DNA from 2 places in the Pseudoalteromonas sp. SR43-5 genome. Region 1 is predicted to be linked to the other one. Evidence: predicted binding sites of a transcription regulator. Region 1 holds the regulator's gene; the other holds the start of a gene.
What was found. Region 1 encodes sigma-54, which starts transcription at its own class of promoters, with help from an activator protein. Its sites were predicted from a motif close to GTTGGCACGNNNNTNGNNT; they were not measured.
Positions count from the first base shown of each region.

Region 2: H5090_RS07135 (amidase family protein) is a predicted target of sigma-54. The motif match lies at 2,798-2,816, and genes of this name have one in related genera.

Region 1 is NZ_JACJEA010000001.1:109,480-117,321, forward strand. It holds gene H5090_RS00535 (KpsF/GutQ family sugar-phosphate isomerase) at 1-722, shown strand, start outside; gene kdsC (3-deoxy-manno-octulosonate-8-phosphatase KdsC) at 723-1,274, shown strand; gene lptC (LPS export ABC transporter periplasmic protein LptC) at 1,271-1,825, shown strand; gene lptA (lipopolysaccharide transport periplasmic protein LptA) at 1,815-2,360, shown strand; gene lptB (LPS export ABC transporter ATP-binding protein) at 2,357-3,082, shown strand; gene H5090_RS00560 (RNA polymerase factor sigma-54) at 3,152-4,651, shown strand; gene hpf (ribosome hibernation promoting factor) at 4,678-4,965, shown strand; gene ptsN (PTS IIA-like nitrogen regulatory protein PtsN) at 4,970-5,422, shown strand; gene rapZ (RNase adapter RapZ) at 5,441-6,286, shown strand; gene H5090_RS00580 (HPr family phosphocarrier protein) at 6,329-6,601, shown strand; gene mgtE (magnesium transporter) at 6,733-7,842, shown strand, end outside.
Region 2 is NZ_JACJEA010000009.1:49,385-57,226, forward strand. It holds gene H5090_RS07130 (gamma-glutamyltransferase family protein) at 1-1,360, opposite strand, end outside; gene H5090_RS07135 (amidase family protein) at 1,357-2,559, opposite strand; gene H5090_RS07140 (putative 4-hydroxy-4-methyl-2-oxoglutarate aldolase) at 2,969-3,451, opposite strand; gene H5090_RS07145 (TetR/AcrR family transcriptional regulator) at 3,455-4,108, opposite strand; gene yddG (aromatic amino acid DMT transporter YddG) at 4,556-5,476, shown strand; gene H5090_RS07155 (ankyrin repeat domain-containing protein) at 5,533-6,048, opposite strand; gene H5090_RS07160 (catalase) at 6,147-7,673, opposite strand.

The DNA.
Region 1 (7,842 bases):
ATTTAGGTATGATCACTAAAAATGACGTGGTTATGCTTATTTCTAATTCAGGGGAAACCAGCGAAGTTTTAAATATCATTCCGGTTTTAAAACGACTTGGTGCCAAAATGATAGCGATGACTGGCAATACGCAATCAACCATGGCAACCCTTGCTAATGTACATGTGTGCATTAAAGTAGAAAAAGAAGCTTGTTCATTGGGTCTAGCCCCTACATCAAGTACCACTGCAACGCTTGCGATGGGCGATGCCATGGCAGTTGCATTATTAGAAGCTCGCGGCTTTACAGCTGATGACTTCGCGCTATCTCACCCAGGTGGTAGTTTAGGCAAGCGCTTATTACTTACTTTAAAAGATGTTATGCACAGCGGCGCAAATACACCTATTATTGATGTTTCACAAACAGTTAAAGATGCTCTAATAGAAATGTCAGCTAAAGGATTAGGTATGACAGCCATTGTTGATGAAAATCAGCAACTCGTAGGGTTATTTACCGATGGTGACTTACGTCGCATTTTAGAACAAAGAATTGATATTCATACAACACAAATAGATGTTGTTATGACTAAGTCATGCACTACAGCTACGCAAGATATTTTAGCCGCTGAAGCGCTCAATATTATGGAACGTAAACGTATAAATGGCCTAATCGTCGTCAATGAGAAAAACCAACCTATTGGCGCATTAAATATGCAAGACCTATTAAAAGCAGGAGTGTTATAAATGCAATTTGAAGAACTCTATCAACCGCTGAGCGATGATGCAAAAGCACGCGCTAAAAAAGTAAAACTACTTATATGCGATATTGATGGTGTATTTTCTGATGGCCGTATTTACCTTGGCAATCAAGGTGAAGAGCTAAAAGCATTTAATACAAAAGATGGTTTTGGCATTAAAGCACTTATAAACAGTGGCTTTGAAGTAGCTGTTATTACTGGTCGTCATTCACAGATAGTACAACAACGTATGAGCAGCTTAACCGTACAGCATATTTATCAAGGCCAAGAAAATAAGCTCATTGCCTATCAAGAATTAAAAGATAAACTCAACCTTAGCGATGAACAAATTGCTTATATTGGTGATGACGGTCCTGACATGCCTGTTATGGAGTTAGTAGGCTTTGCCGTTGCAGTAAATGATGCCCACCCTCTTATTAAGCGTTTGTCACATTATGTAACGCAAATGCCTGGTGGTTTTGGCGCTGTGAGAGAACTCACCGATTTGCTCATGCTTGAAAATGGTAAAGCATTGACTACACAAGGCACTAGTTCATGAATGCAGCGCGCATAATATTAAGCGTTTTATTCATTAGCTGTATGGTTTGGCTTTGGTACCCTTATTTTACACAAACAAATATTGTGCCTAAGGCTGAGCCTGAAGTTGTTGCTAAGCCTGATTACATAGCTATTGAGCTCAAACAGACAGCCTATGATGAGCAAGGTAAAATTAGCCACAAAGTCACTGCGGCTAAAATGGAGCTATACCAGCAATTAGGTTTCACGTTTTTTGAAAAACCCATTTTTACTTTATATAACGAGCAACAAACGTGGCAAATAAATGCAGACGAAGCAACATTATATGAAGATAAACAATTAATTTTAGAAGGTAATGTGGTTGCCAAAAATTTAACCGATAACGCCATGATAGACAAAATCAATGCTGATAATATTCAGGTTGATATAAAGTTATTAACAATGCGTTCGGAGCAACCCGTCATTATCACTGGACCCAATTTAAAAATCACCGGTAAAGGCCTAGAAGCCGACTTGAAAACCGAAGTGATAAAACTAATTAACCATACGCGAACCATATATTATGACCAATAAAATATTAAAATCACTTATAATTCCTACACTTATACTAGCGTTTAATAGTAGTGCTGCAGAGCAAAACACGCAACCTGCTGCCAATCAAATTTCAATAAGTGCCGACAAGCAAGAAGGTCAATTGAAAGCTAATGTGGGTATTTTTGAGAAAAACGTTGAGATTATTCACGGTAATCGCCGCATTACAGCCGATCGCCTCGAAGTACACAAACGTGATGAACTTGGTGATAATAAACAATTATTAATTGCCACAGGTAGCCCTGCGCACTTTGAAGAAAAGCAATCAGACGGCACGACTATGAGCGCCAGTGCTGACGAAGTACGTTATGATGTATCTAAGCGTTTTTTAACGCTTGTTGGTAATGCACAAGTTTCGCAAGCCGGACAAAAAATAAATGCTAAAAGTATTACCTACGACATAGAGCAGCAGCTCATCAGTGCCGAAAAAGATGAAAACTCAACTGACCGCGTTCACACAATTTTAGTACCGATCGAAACTAAAAAAAGTAAAAAAGGCGATAAAGGTCAACCATGAGCACATTAAAAGCAGAACTATTAGCAAAAAGCTATAAAGGTCGTGAAGTTGTAAAAAACGTCGGCCTTGAAGTACAAGCTGGCAGTATAGTTGGCTTACTTGGCCCTAACGGTGCTGGTAAAACAACGACTTTTTATATGATTGTAGGGCTTGTTCCTAGCGACAAAGGTAAAATATCTATTGATGATAACGATATTACTCTTTTACCTATGCATAGTCGTGCTAGATTAGGCATAGGCTACTTACCACAAGAGTCATCGATTTTTAGAAAGCTGACTGTTTATCAAAACTTAATGGCCATTTTAGAAACGCGCAAAGAACTAAATAAACAAGCCAGAGAAGACACGCTCAATAACTTATTAGATGAATTTAGCATACAACACATTCGTGATAGCCAAGGTATGGCATTATCGGGGGGAGAACGTCGTCGTGTAGAAATAGCACGAGCGCTGGCAGCAGATCCTAAATTTATATTACTGGATGAACCGTTTGCCGGTGTTGACCCTATTTCGGTATTAGATATAAAGAAAATAATAGAACATCTTAAAAATCGTGGGATTGGTGTATTAATTACCGACCATAACGTAAGAGAGACCCTTGATGTTTGTGAAAAAGCCTACATTGTTTCTCATGGGGAGCTGATTGCATCAGGTACTCCAGAACACGTATTAAATGATAAAACAGTACGCGATGTTTACTTAGGCGAGCAATTTAGGCTGTAACATTTACGCCATGTCTTTAAGCATCTGCTAGTATTAATTATAACAACATAAAAGGATTGTTAGAGATACATGAGGCAATCACTACAGCTGCGCATGGGCCAGCAACTTACAATGACTCCACAGTTGCAACAAGCTATTCGTTTGTTGCAACTCAGTACATTGGATCTCCAGCAAGAAATACAAGAAGCTCTCGACAGTAATCCACTATTAGAGGTTGAAGAGGCAGACTATTCCGAAGACGCTGCTGGTAAAAACGAGCAAAAAGCTGATACCGATGACATAACTGTTAGCGCATCTGCTGATGATGCTCCGAGCGAATACGAACAAGATACTGGTGAAGCACTTGCAAAAGACACGCTAAGTGACGACATGGCTATGGATGTCAGTTGGGATGAGTACATGAGTGCCGCTCCTGCAGCCTCATCAGGTCCAATGCCTGAAGACGAATCAATATACCAAGGCGCCTCTACTGAAACGCTCCATGAGTATTTAATGTGGCAATTACAACTAACGCCATTTAGCCCTACAGACGAAGCTATTGCTATTGCTATTGTAGAAGCTGTCGATGATTCAGGTATTTTAACACTAAGCTGCGAAGAGATTTTAGAAAGCTTTAATCAAGAAAACGAAGATGATAACGAAGTCGAACTTGATGAAATTGAAGCGGTATTAAAACGCATCCAACTGTTTGATCCTGTTGGTATTGCTGCACGTAGTTTACAAGAGTGTTTGTGTATTCAGCTTAATCAATTTGATAAAGAAACACCTTATATTAATGAAACGAAAATGATTTTAACCGAGCATATTGATCTATTAGCAGCTCGCGACTATCGTACATTAATGAAAAAAACTAAGCTCAAAGAAGAAGAGCTTAAAGAAGTAATGACACTAATACATACTCTCAACCCAAAACCTGCAGATACTATTGTAAGGGAAGAATCTGAGTATGTTATTCCTGATGTGTCAGTTAAAAAAATTAAAGGCCGCTGGGTTGTCGAATTAAACCCAGATAGCATGCCTAAAATTCGTGTTAATAGCCAATACGCAGCAATGTCTCGCACTGTAAAATCAAGTGGCGACAGCCAGTTTATTCGCTCACATTTACAAGAAGCTAAATGGTTTATTAAAAGCTTAGAAAGTAGAAACGACACGCTATTAAAAGTTACTAATTGTATTGTTAAGCAACAACAAGGCTTTTTTGAACATGGCCCTGAAGCCATGAAACCAATGGTTTTAAATGATGTTGCTGAAATGGTAGAAATGCACGAATCGACAATTTCTCGCGTAACTACTCAAAAGTACATGCATACACCCCGTGGTATATTTGAGCTTAAATATTTTTTCTCAAGCCATGTAAGTACTGAAAACGGTGGTGAATGTTCATCTACAGCAATACGTGCGCTTATCCGAAAATTAATCGCAGCAGAAAACTCAGCAAAACCATTGAGTGATAGCAAAATAGCGGATATATTGGCTGAGCAAGGAATTAAAGTAGCGAGACGTACAATCGCAAAATACCGCGAATCTCTTGCTATTCCACCGTCAAATCAGCGTAAAAGTCTGATTTAAGACGCTAAACTAAGAGGGTAATGCTTATGCAACTAAACTTAACTGGTCGTCACGTAGAATTAACCGATTCACTAAGAGACTATATTAATACTAAATTTGCGAAGCTTGAAAGACACTCTGATCATATTAATAATGTTCATGTCATTCTCGATGTAGAAAAATTAAATCAAAAAGCAGAAGCCACAATACACGTAAGCGGTGCTGAGCTATTTGCCTCTACAGAACATCAAGATATGTATGCCGCTATTGACTCGTTGATCGACAAGCTCGATCGCCAAGTAATCAAACACAAAGAGAAGCTTGCTCGACACTAATATGATGAAATTAAGTTCACTTATATGCCAGGACTGCAGCAAAGCTGCGGTCCTTTTTAATAGCAAAAAAAGAATTTTAGAGTTCATTAGCGAACTTGCTCACGACAAACTTCCGTATTTACCGCAACAAGATATTCTTAATGCTTTAATGAGCAGAGAGAAATTAGGTAGTACAGGTATAGGACGTGGCATTGCTATTCCTCATGGAAGAATGAGCGGTGCAGAAGAGCCTTTGGCTTTAGTGCTCGTTAGCGAAACTCCAATAAACTTTGATGCAATCGATAATCGCCCTGTTGATATTTTTGTCGCACTCATCGTACCAGATGGCGATAACCAGCAGCACTTAAAGACTCTAGCAACCATTGCTGATAAACTAAACAACAAAGATTTTTGTAAACAGTTACGCAGTGCAAAATCTGATACTGAGCTTTACCAAGTTATTGTCGATCAATCATAGTTTTATAAAGGGTGTTAAATGGAGTTAATTATCATAAGCGGCCGTTCTGGTTCTGGAAAGTCGGTTGCTTTGCGCGTTGTAGAAGATTTAGGTTATTATTGCGTAGATAATATTCCAGTAAACCTACTACCTTCATTAGTTCGCAGTGTGTCTGATAGCTACGATAAAATTGCTGTTAGCATAGATGTGCGCAACATACCTAAAGAACAAGATGAATTTAACGATATTCTTGAATACTTACCAGGCTTTGCAAACCCTACGTTATTTTATTTAGATAGTGACGATCAGACATTGATCAAACGCTTTTCTGAAACACGCAGATTACACCCACTATCAATAGACTCGTTGCCTCTTGATTTAGCCATCAAAAAAGAAAAAGAATTACTTGATGTATTAACCACTCGCGCCGACTTTATGATAGATACGACTGATTTAAGTGTTCATCAACTCGCTGAATCTATTCGTGAAAAGATTTTAGGTAAAAAAGATAAGCAACTGATTGTCACATTTGAATCATTTGGTTTTAAACACGGTATACCAAAAGAAGCAGACTACGTATTTGATGCACGCTTTTTACCAAATCCACACTGGGAACCAGAGTTGAAGCCTTTAAATGGGTTAGATCAACCGGTTAAAGACTATTTAGCTAATCACAGCATAGTGCAAAAATTCACATGGCAAATTCAAACATTTGTACAAACGTGGTTACCGCATTTAGAACGAAATAACCGCAGTTATTTAACCATTGCTATTGGGTGTACAGGTGGGCAACATCGCTCTGTGTATTTAGCGCAAACTATCGGTGAAAGTTTTGCAATGACACATCCCAATGTAAAAATTCGCCATCGCGAACAAGAAAAATAATATAGCTGAATAATCACCTGTTCAGCTTAGGTAGAGTAAGTTATGCATTGTGAAGATACCTTTTTAATAAAAAACAAATTAGGCTTACACGCCAGAGCGGCTACTGTGCTTGCGCAATTAGCAGTACAATTTGATGCTACAATCACATTATTCCAAGATGACAAAGAAGCAGCAGGCGATAGCGTACTTGCATTAATGTTACTTGAAAGTAGCCAAGGAAAAGAAGTTAAAGTTGTTTGTAAAGGCCCTGATTCTGAGCAAGCTTTACACGCTGTTGGAGAATTAATAGCACAACGCTTTAATGAACAAGAATAATCTGTTTTATAAAAACAATATTCGCATTACTAGTGCTTCAATTAAAACAGATATATAAAATAAATAGGTTAGTAACGCCAGTTAACTCACCTCCCCCCATAAAGTAATATAACAATTTATAAAGGACGCCAATGCCAGAAGCTTTTGAACAAGATTATCCACTACAGCAACTAAAGCAGGTGACGAAGTCACTCAATAGTGGTCAATTTGTTCAAGTTAGGCGCATGCTCGCAAAAACGGCTCCTTGTGATACCGCATTATTATTAGAATCATCACCGCATAAAATTCGCCGACTGCTTTGGCAATTGGTCGATCCTGATGTGCAGGGTGATGTTCTTGAAGAATTATCTGAAGATGTTCGTTTAGGCATTATTGCCCAAATGGAACCTAAGCACATTGCCGCCGCAACTGAAGACATGGGCCACGATGACTTAGGTGAAGTATTACGTAGCCTGCCAGATACCGTCTATAAAGACGTTGTTAGCGCGATGGACATTCAAGACCGTGAACGTGCCACGCAAGCACTGTCATATCAAGAGCGTTCAGCAGGTGCGCTAATGAACACCGATACGGTGACCATTCGCCCTGATGTAACACTCGATGTTGTACTTCGTTATATTAGACTGCGTGGTGAGCTACCAGAGGGTACAGATGATTTATATGTTGTTGATAAACATAACTGCTTTATAGGCGCTTTATCGCTGAGTACATTATTAACTAATCCGCCAGAAAAAATTGTCCGCGATTTGATGGATGAAGATTGTGAGTCTATCCCAATCTCAATGGATGAAAGTGAAGTAGCGCAATTATTTGAGCGTCATAATTGGATATCGGCCCCTGTGGTGGACGATAACGACCAACTCCTCGGTCGTGTTACTATCGATGACATCGTTGATGTAATCCGAGAAGATGCCGAGCATAGCTTATTAAGCCTAGCCGGTCTTGATGATGAAGAGGATACATTCGCGCCTGTACTAAAAAGCTCTAAAAAACGCTCAGTTTGGCTAGGAGTTAACTTACTAACCGCACTTGCAGCTGCTTTTGTAGCTAGCTTTTTTGAAGGCACTTTAGATGTGCTCCCTATTTTGGCTGTGCTTAACGGTATTGTCCCTTCTATGGGTGGTGTTGCTGGTAGCCAATCATTAACGCTTGTTATCCGTGGTATTGCAGTAGGTCATATAAACCAAACAAACCAACGTTTCTTGATGATGAAAGAACTGGCCATTGGCGCGCTAAACGGT
Region 2 (7,842 bases), on a different contig from region 1:
CCCATGTTCGTCCAAGTAACCAACGAGGGTCGCTAATTGCTTGTTTTATAGATTTATTTCGCCACGCGTAGCCTGCAAAAACAGCGGCTTGAGTTTGTGGCTGCCCTTCACCGCCCATTGTTCCGTAAGCAAGTCGACGACCATCGCTAAACTTTGCCAGTGCTGGGTTAAGTGTATGAGCGGGCTTTTTATTTGGAGCAAGGGCGTTGGTATCTTGATTGTTTAAACTAAAGCTTAAACCACGGTTATTCCACACAAAGCCGCCTTCACTCATTAATATTCCGCTGCCAAATTCCCAGTAAATGCTTTGAATAAAGCTGACTAATTGCCCGTTTTTATCTCTGGCTGCCATCCACACAGTATCGCCAGGCTCTGCGTTAAATGGCCATTTTTTGGCTTTGGCCATATCAATATTGTTAGCAAGTTCGCTTAAGCGATTATCGGTTAGTGCGTTTTTATAATCGTCTCCTAATGCTTCAGGGTCAGCCCAAAGGGTAGGGCGATGGGTAAAGCTTTGTTTAGTTGCCTCAACAATTAAATGTGTCCAGTCGGCATCGGTTTTAGCTAAATGCTTTAACTTATTTACGGCACCAATTATTTGTAGTGAATGCACGCCTTGTGTTGGCGCGGGTAAGTTGTAGCAATCAATACCACTGAGGTTTGCATTTAGCGCAGTAACTACCTCGGCTTTAGTATTTGCAATGTCACTTGCGGTAATTGAGCTGCCTGCTTTTGCTAAGTCAGCGGCAAATGAGTTGGCAAGTACGCCTTCATAAAATGCGTTTAAGCCATGTTTTGCTAGGTATTCAAACGTTGCTGCAAGTTTAGGGTTTTTAAAATGTTGACCTGCTTGCAAGGGCTTGCCATTGGGTATGTAGAGGCTTTTAAACGCCTCATTGGTATTGTTAGCAGCGGCTAGCTTTTCGCAGCCTGCTTGCAAGCTTTTTGTAACTGTAAAGCCCTCGCGAGCAAGTTCAATAGCAGGTGCTAAAATTTGTGACAGTGGTAGTGCCGCTTGCTCATCTAGTTCAAGCGCTTTTTGCCAGCCGCGTATTGTGCCCGCTTGAGTAAGTGCGCTTAATCCGCCGCGCTCTGGTATTTGCGTGAGCGTGTTATAGGGCGTTGTATTAGTTGCTGCGCGGCCGCAGGCGTCAATAGCAGTGGGCGTTTTTTGATTTGGCTTATCGATAAGCCAAAAGCTGTCGCCACCAATTGAGTTCATATGTGGATATACAACGCTAATAGCAGCGGCAGCCGCTACCATAGCCTCGGTAGCTGTACCGCCTTGTTTTAGTATATTTATACCCGCCTCAGTGGCCGAAAAATGAGACGCGGTAAATGCAATGTTGTGTGTGGTCATGCCGGTGTGTCCTGTTTAAAGTGTGCAGCTAGGTGCTTAACGCAAGCAAGTAGGCTTTTATCGTTACCGTGGCTCATCATTAATGAAAAACCATACGGATGATCATTTGCTAAATCAGCCAGTGGTAAATGCACTTGCGCTGAGCCACTAAGCCCTGCAATTGCCGAAAGCGTAATAATTTGCATGCGTAAGGCGCTTGTGTCGGCGCCTAATTTAGGTGCGGTTGTGGGGGTGGTTGGCAAAAATAAACAGCTGTTTGTATTTAGGTTTTTAGCTATTAGTGTTTGCCATTGGGTTTGCACTTTTAGTGCTTCTTGTTCTTCTTGATCAGTTAGGGCAAGCGCCATATTAAAACGTGCTGCAATTGCAGGAGCAAACTGGGGAAGTTGCCCCTGCAATTGAAGCCAGTCTTTATGCGTTTTTGCGATTGCTCGCCCTTGCAGTACTCTAAAACTATCAGCAAGTTCATTTAATAAGCTGCTGTTAGGTAGTTCAAATTCTTTATGGTGCTTAAAATTAGGCTTGGTTTTTTCAAGCAATTGTTTAAGTGGGGCTTGTAAAACAGGGTCAACGAGTTCAAATAACGGCTCGCAAATAACTAAGGTATCAACGTTATTAATAGCTTGATTTGGTAGCAGTACATTACCTACACCGCTTAATAGCTCAGCGCTTTGGGTAAGCCAACCTATGGTATCAAAAGGGGGAGCCAACGGTATAAGGCCGTCTTTTTCAATCACGTTATGGCTTGGCCTTATGCCATATAAACCACAATAGCTGGCGGGTATTCTAATTGAGCCGCCGGTGTCGGTGCCTAAGCCAATATCAGCTAAGTTAGCAGCAACTGCAGCAGCAGACCCCATACTCGAACCACCGCAAGCATGCCCTTTTAATTTAGGATTTTGCGCAGCGCCATAATGTATATTATTACCCTCTAAGCTATAAGCTAGCTCGTCAGTATGGGTAAAGCCTATAAAGTTACAACCAGCGGTCATGAGCTTATTAACCGAGCTTGCCGTATTTTGAGCCGGTTTAGCTGTTTTAAACCAGTGTGGGTTGCCTGCGCTGTTACGCTCGCCCTTTACTGCAAATACATCTTTTACAGCTAAGCGATTGTTTGCAAGCACTCCAGACTGGCTTGTTTGCCACAGGGTAGGACCGTGATTGCAAAATATACCTTTGTTGTTTTTTTTATCACTCATTTGCAGCTCATTATTATAAAACTGACCAAGTACTTACTTATTAAGTTAAGAGTGATTAAAAAGCGGGCTGGTTATTATTATTATGAATACCAATTTTATTAAAAACATGATCATTTTATCGGATTAAATAGCGCACTCACTGCGTCATTTTCTTCGCGTTATAATAGATCACTAATTTAATGCAATTGCTAAGGCTCCGCTTTTTAATCGGTAGTTTTGATTTTATAGTGCTTAGACTAAGCAAGAGGAATGCCATAAATTAAAATCCTGTCCAACTGGTCAGGTTTTGTTGGGTTGTATGAGATTTGTAAATGTGGTCTGTAAAAATAGTGAGATTAAAATGAGCTAAAACAAACCAACTTGGTGCGCAGATGCACCAAGTTGGTCTTTATTTATATGGCTTTGAGTGCTAAATAAGGGGCGTTTTACTGATGATTAAACCGTTAATATCGGCGTAAACCCAATCGTTAGGTTCAATAGTAGTGCTAAGCATGGTAACAGCTTGGTTTTTATCACCAAAGCCGCGCTTTAAGGTACTACGCGGTGTAGAGCCTAGCGCCATTACAGGTAAGTTCATCGTGGCGAGTATTTCTATATCTCGGCAACAGCCATTTATTATTACGCCTTCCCAGCCATTACTTAAGGCACGCTCGGCCATAATATCGCCTATAAACGCAAAGCGTTTGCTCGCAAACCCGTTTATAACCAATACTTTACCTTCACCATTTTCATGCAATATATCGGCGGCAAAAGAGTTGTCTTCTGGGCAGGTAACGGTAACTACTTTGCCATAAAACGTGGTTTTTTTACCAAAGTGATAAAGGCCGCTGTCTGCTACTTGCACGTTATCGCGATGATCGTCAAATAAATCGGGTGTAGTAAAGGGTGTCATGGGTTAAGTCTCACTTTGCTCAGGTATTTTAAGACCAATACCTTTTAAAATTATGTGGGCAATTGATTGCGTAATTTGTGCCACATCGGTTTCGTCGTACTCTAATTTGTTCATTACGAGTAAAACCTCAGCCTGAAAGTCGGCGTAATATTGCGTGGTAGACCAAATAGTAAAGAGCAAATGGTAGGGATCAACCTTATCCATTTTATCAGCGTCCATCCATGCTTGAAGTACATCAACCTTTTGTTTAACCCAAGGGCGGGTATTGGTTCTAAAGTAGTTTTGTAAATAGGGTGCACCGCGCAGTATTTCACTGGCAAATAAGCGAGATTGCATTGGCTGATTTACGGCCAGTATTACTTTGCTTTTAATATAGTTATAAAGCACGGTAGCTGGATCGTCGTTAATTGTGACGTTATCGAGCCCTAAGTTCCAATTAGCTATTATGCGGTCAATCACAGACTCGTACAGACCATCCTTACTTTTAAAGTAATACAAAATATTAGCTTTTGGCACCTGCGCTTCTTTAGCAACCATGCTCATACTTGCTCCGTCGTAACCTAATTGCGAAAACAATTGCTCGGCGGCATCTAAAATTAGTTTTTGGTTTTTCTCGCGTGTGACTTCTTTTTTATTTGGCTTTATTTTTGTGGTCATTATAAAGTTTGCGTGTTTAACGTATTGATTGATTGTAGCTTTACTGACCAAAAGGTCAATTACTAAAAAGGGTGAATGCTAAAAACAAATGAGAGGTTTAAGCTATTAACTTTAGGGTCTGTTGATCTTTGCGGATTAAAATTTGTTCAAACTAGGGGCTATTTAATCGCGGCGCGAGATTTGTAACCTAGTGGGCTAAGTAAAAACCGAGCAACAAAGAGTAAGTAGTCCCTAGGAAGAACCCTTTGGGCAGCGCCTGTTTGGCATTAATGCTACGTTATCGCCCATTAATGGGGAATAACCACACTATATAGGCTCTGCCTTGCCTAAATACCAAACAGACTGCTGCAAATTCAACCTTGAAAGAACAACAGACCCTTATTGTTTAATTAAATAATTACTGTTAGTTTAGTTTCAAATTTACGAGTAGTACTTTTGGATTGGCAAATGGATTTTATAAGCAAAAATAAATACACGCTTTATAGAGTCGCGGCCATATTACTGTGGAGTTGCTTAGTTGCATTACTACGGGATATTTCTGAGTTGTTTAGCCCCATTGGTGGTGCGGCGGCTATGTATTCTGTCAGTGCGATATTTTTAATTTTGGTTATGGGAGTGCCCAAGTTTAGTGGTTTTTCGAAACGTTACTTGGTAATAGGTACTTTATTATTTGTATCGTACGAAATTTGCTTGGCGCTTTCTATTGGTATGGCAAACAGCCGTCATCAGGCAATGGAAATGGCGGTTATTAATTATTTATGGCCCACGCTGACTATACTGCTCTCTATTATTATTGGTCGTAAAAAAGTAAGTTTCTGGGTTTACCCAAGCATGATCATTGCTTTTTTAGGCGTTGCTTGGTGTATTACAGGCGATCAAAAAATGTCACTCGATACGCTTGTTACTAACTTTGCTGATAATCCTGCTACTTACTTAATGGCATTAGCTGCAGCGTTTATATGGGCTATTTATTGCGTAGTTACGCAAAAGCTGAGTAATGGTAAAAATGCTATTACGTTATTTTTTACTGTCACGGCAATGAGTTTGTGGGCGCAATATGGTTTTTGTAATGAAGCGCCATTAACGTTTTCACTGGGCTCAAGCATAACTTTGCTATTAGCTGGTGTAGTAGTGGGGAGCGGTTATGCACTGTGGAATCAAGCTATAATTGGCGGTAACTTAATGCTGTTGGGAACACTTTCGTACTTTACACCGGTGTTTTCTACTATTATTTCGGCGTTGTATTTATCTATTACGCTGAGTGCTTCGTTTTGGCAGGGGGTTGTACTGGTAACAGTGGGCTCGCTAATTTGCTACTTTGTAACGCGAGAAAAGCCTAAACAACCTCAAATAGCGTCTGCAACATAAGGCTAATTTTATTAAAAATAAGCCCTATTATTTTAGGGCTTTTTGTTGCGTGCAGATTATTTTGCATTATTTACCTGCGCTAGTAACTCTATAACTTTTTGTTGACCAAATGTTTGTGCAAATTGCTCTGCTGTTTGACCGGCTTTGTTTTGATGCGCGTTATCGCAATCAAGTGATACGAGTGTTTTAGCTATACTAAATTCACCTCTAAAAATAGCGGCCATTAGCGCTGTGTTGCCACGGTTATCTTCTAGACAGGCATTAGCGCCTAAGTGTAAAAGTGTGTTAACCGTGTTTTTATTACCATGGTAAGTAGCAATCATTAACGCGGTGTAGCCTTTATTGTTGTAGCTGTCGATAGGAATACCGGCATCTACAAATTGCTCTATTACAGCTGTGTCGTTTGTGCGTGCTGCGGCAAAGTAATAAGCAAATAAACTATCGTATTGAGTTTTTGCAGAATGTTGGGTTTCAGATTGCGTACTGGGTGTTTGTGTATCTGATGTATTTTGAGCGTAAACGCTACTGGTAAAGCTCAGAAATAGAGCGACTATAATTAATAAATTACGCATAACAATTGTCTCTTATAAAAGAGGAAGGGTTTATTCCTTCCTCATGATTGTGGTTTAAATAGCTATTTAGTTGGGACTAATTGCTTTTAACTAGTTGCTTATAAGTTAGCGGCTAGTTGTTTAACCATTTTAAGGTCGCCGTTTACAGCTTTAGTTAAGCGTGTACCGTACTCACTATCAGCTTTGTAAAAGTGGCTAAGCATTTTGTGTTTAACACTGCTGTTTTGCACTTTGCCTAAATCGCCTGCTAGGTTATTAATTAGGTTTGTACGTTCTTGCTTGCTAAAACCACGGTATATAACACCAGCTTGCGCGAAGTTTTGCTGCTTTTTAATCGCAGCTTGTTGTACAAAGCCTTTTAGCTCTGTGTTACTTCTACGTGCAATTGGGTTTTCAGCTACGTTTTCTTGGCTTGGCTGGTAGTTCACATTGCTTGTAGTGTTACCAATATTCATTGCGCCGTCTTGGTTGTAGTTAACCACTTCAACTTTTGCACGGTTAATTGGCAGTTGCTGGTGGTTAGCACCTAGGCGGTACATTTGTGTATCAGCGTAAGAAAACATACGACCTTGTAATAGTCTGTCTTCTGATGGCTCAATACCTGGAATAATGTTTGCCGGTGCCATTGCTACTTGTTCCGTAGATTGGAAGAAGTTAGTTGGCATACGGTTTAGGGTCATTGTTCCTACTTTAGTTTCTTTAATGTCTAACCACATTTTTGTTGCATCTAACGGGTTGTAATCAAAGTCATCAAGCTGCGATGGATCAAGCGTTTTAATGTACAGATCCCATTTAGGGAAATTGCCTTTGCCAATTTCGCTGTAAAGGTCGCGTGTTAAGTGTTGGAAGTCTTGGCTTTGCACTTTAGCTACTTCTTTTGCGTCAAGGTTATCAATACCTTGTTGGCTTACCCAATGAAACTTAACGTATTTAACATCGCCCGATTTGTTAATCATTTTGTATGCATGTACACCCCAACCGTCCATTTTACGAAGACTTGCTGGTGTACCGTAGTCGCTGTAAACCCACGTTAGCATTTGTGTAGAACCTGGTTCGTGCGAGAAAAAGTCAAATACGCGGTTAGGATCTTGAATATTATCAACCGGAGATGGTTTTAAAGAGTGAACCATGTCTGGAAATTTAATCGCATCGCGAATAAAGAACACCGGTAAGTTGTTACCTACTAAATCCCAGTTACCTTGGTCTGTGTAAAACTTAGTTGCAAAGCCACGTGGGTCACGCAGTGTTTCTGGGCTGCCTTTTGAGTGAATTACCGATGAAAAACGAACAAATACGTCTGTTTCTTTACCAGCTTGTGCAAACGGTGCTGCAATTGTTAAATCATCTAGCTCTTTTGATGCTACAAACACACCGTGTGCGCCGGTACCACGAGCATGCACAACACGCTCAGGAATACGCTCACGTGCAAAGCGTTGCAGTTTTTGAATTAGTTGCACGTCTTCTAGTAATACACTGCCACGTTCGCCAGCAGTAATTGAATTTTGGTTGTCGCCAACAGCTGCGCCGTTATCTTTAGTAAGAGTTGTTGCTGCGCTTGCCGGTAATGCCATTGCAAGTGCCAGTGCAGTTAGTGTTAATTTTGTTTTGTTTATTTGAGTATTCATTGTCGACCTCATCTATTTAAAAGTGCCGGCAGTGGTGCAGGCTGTTAATCTGTTAACGATAGTATTAATTTTATTAACTTCGGTAAAACTGATTAATTAGATTAATGTGATTTGTAAAACAGATGAGATGAATTTGCAGATACACTTTTTACATTAATGTAATTTTTTT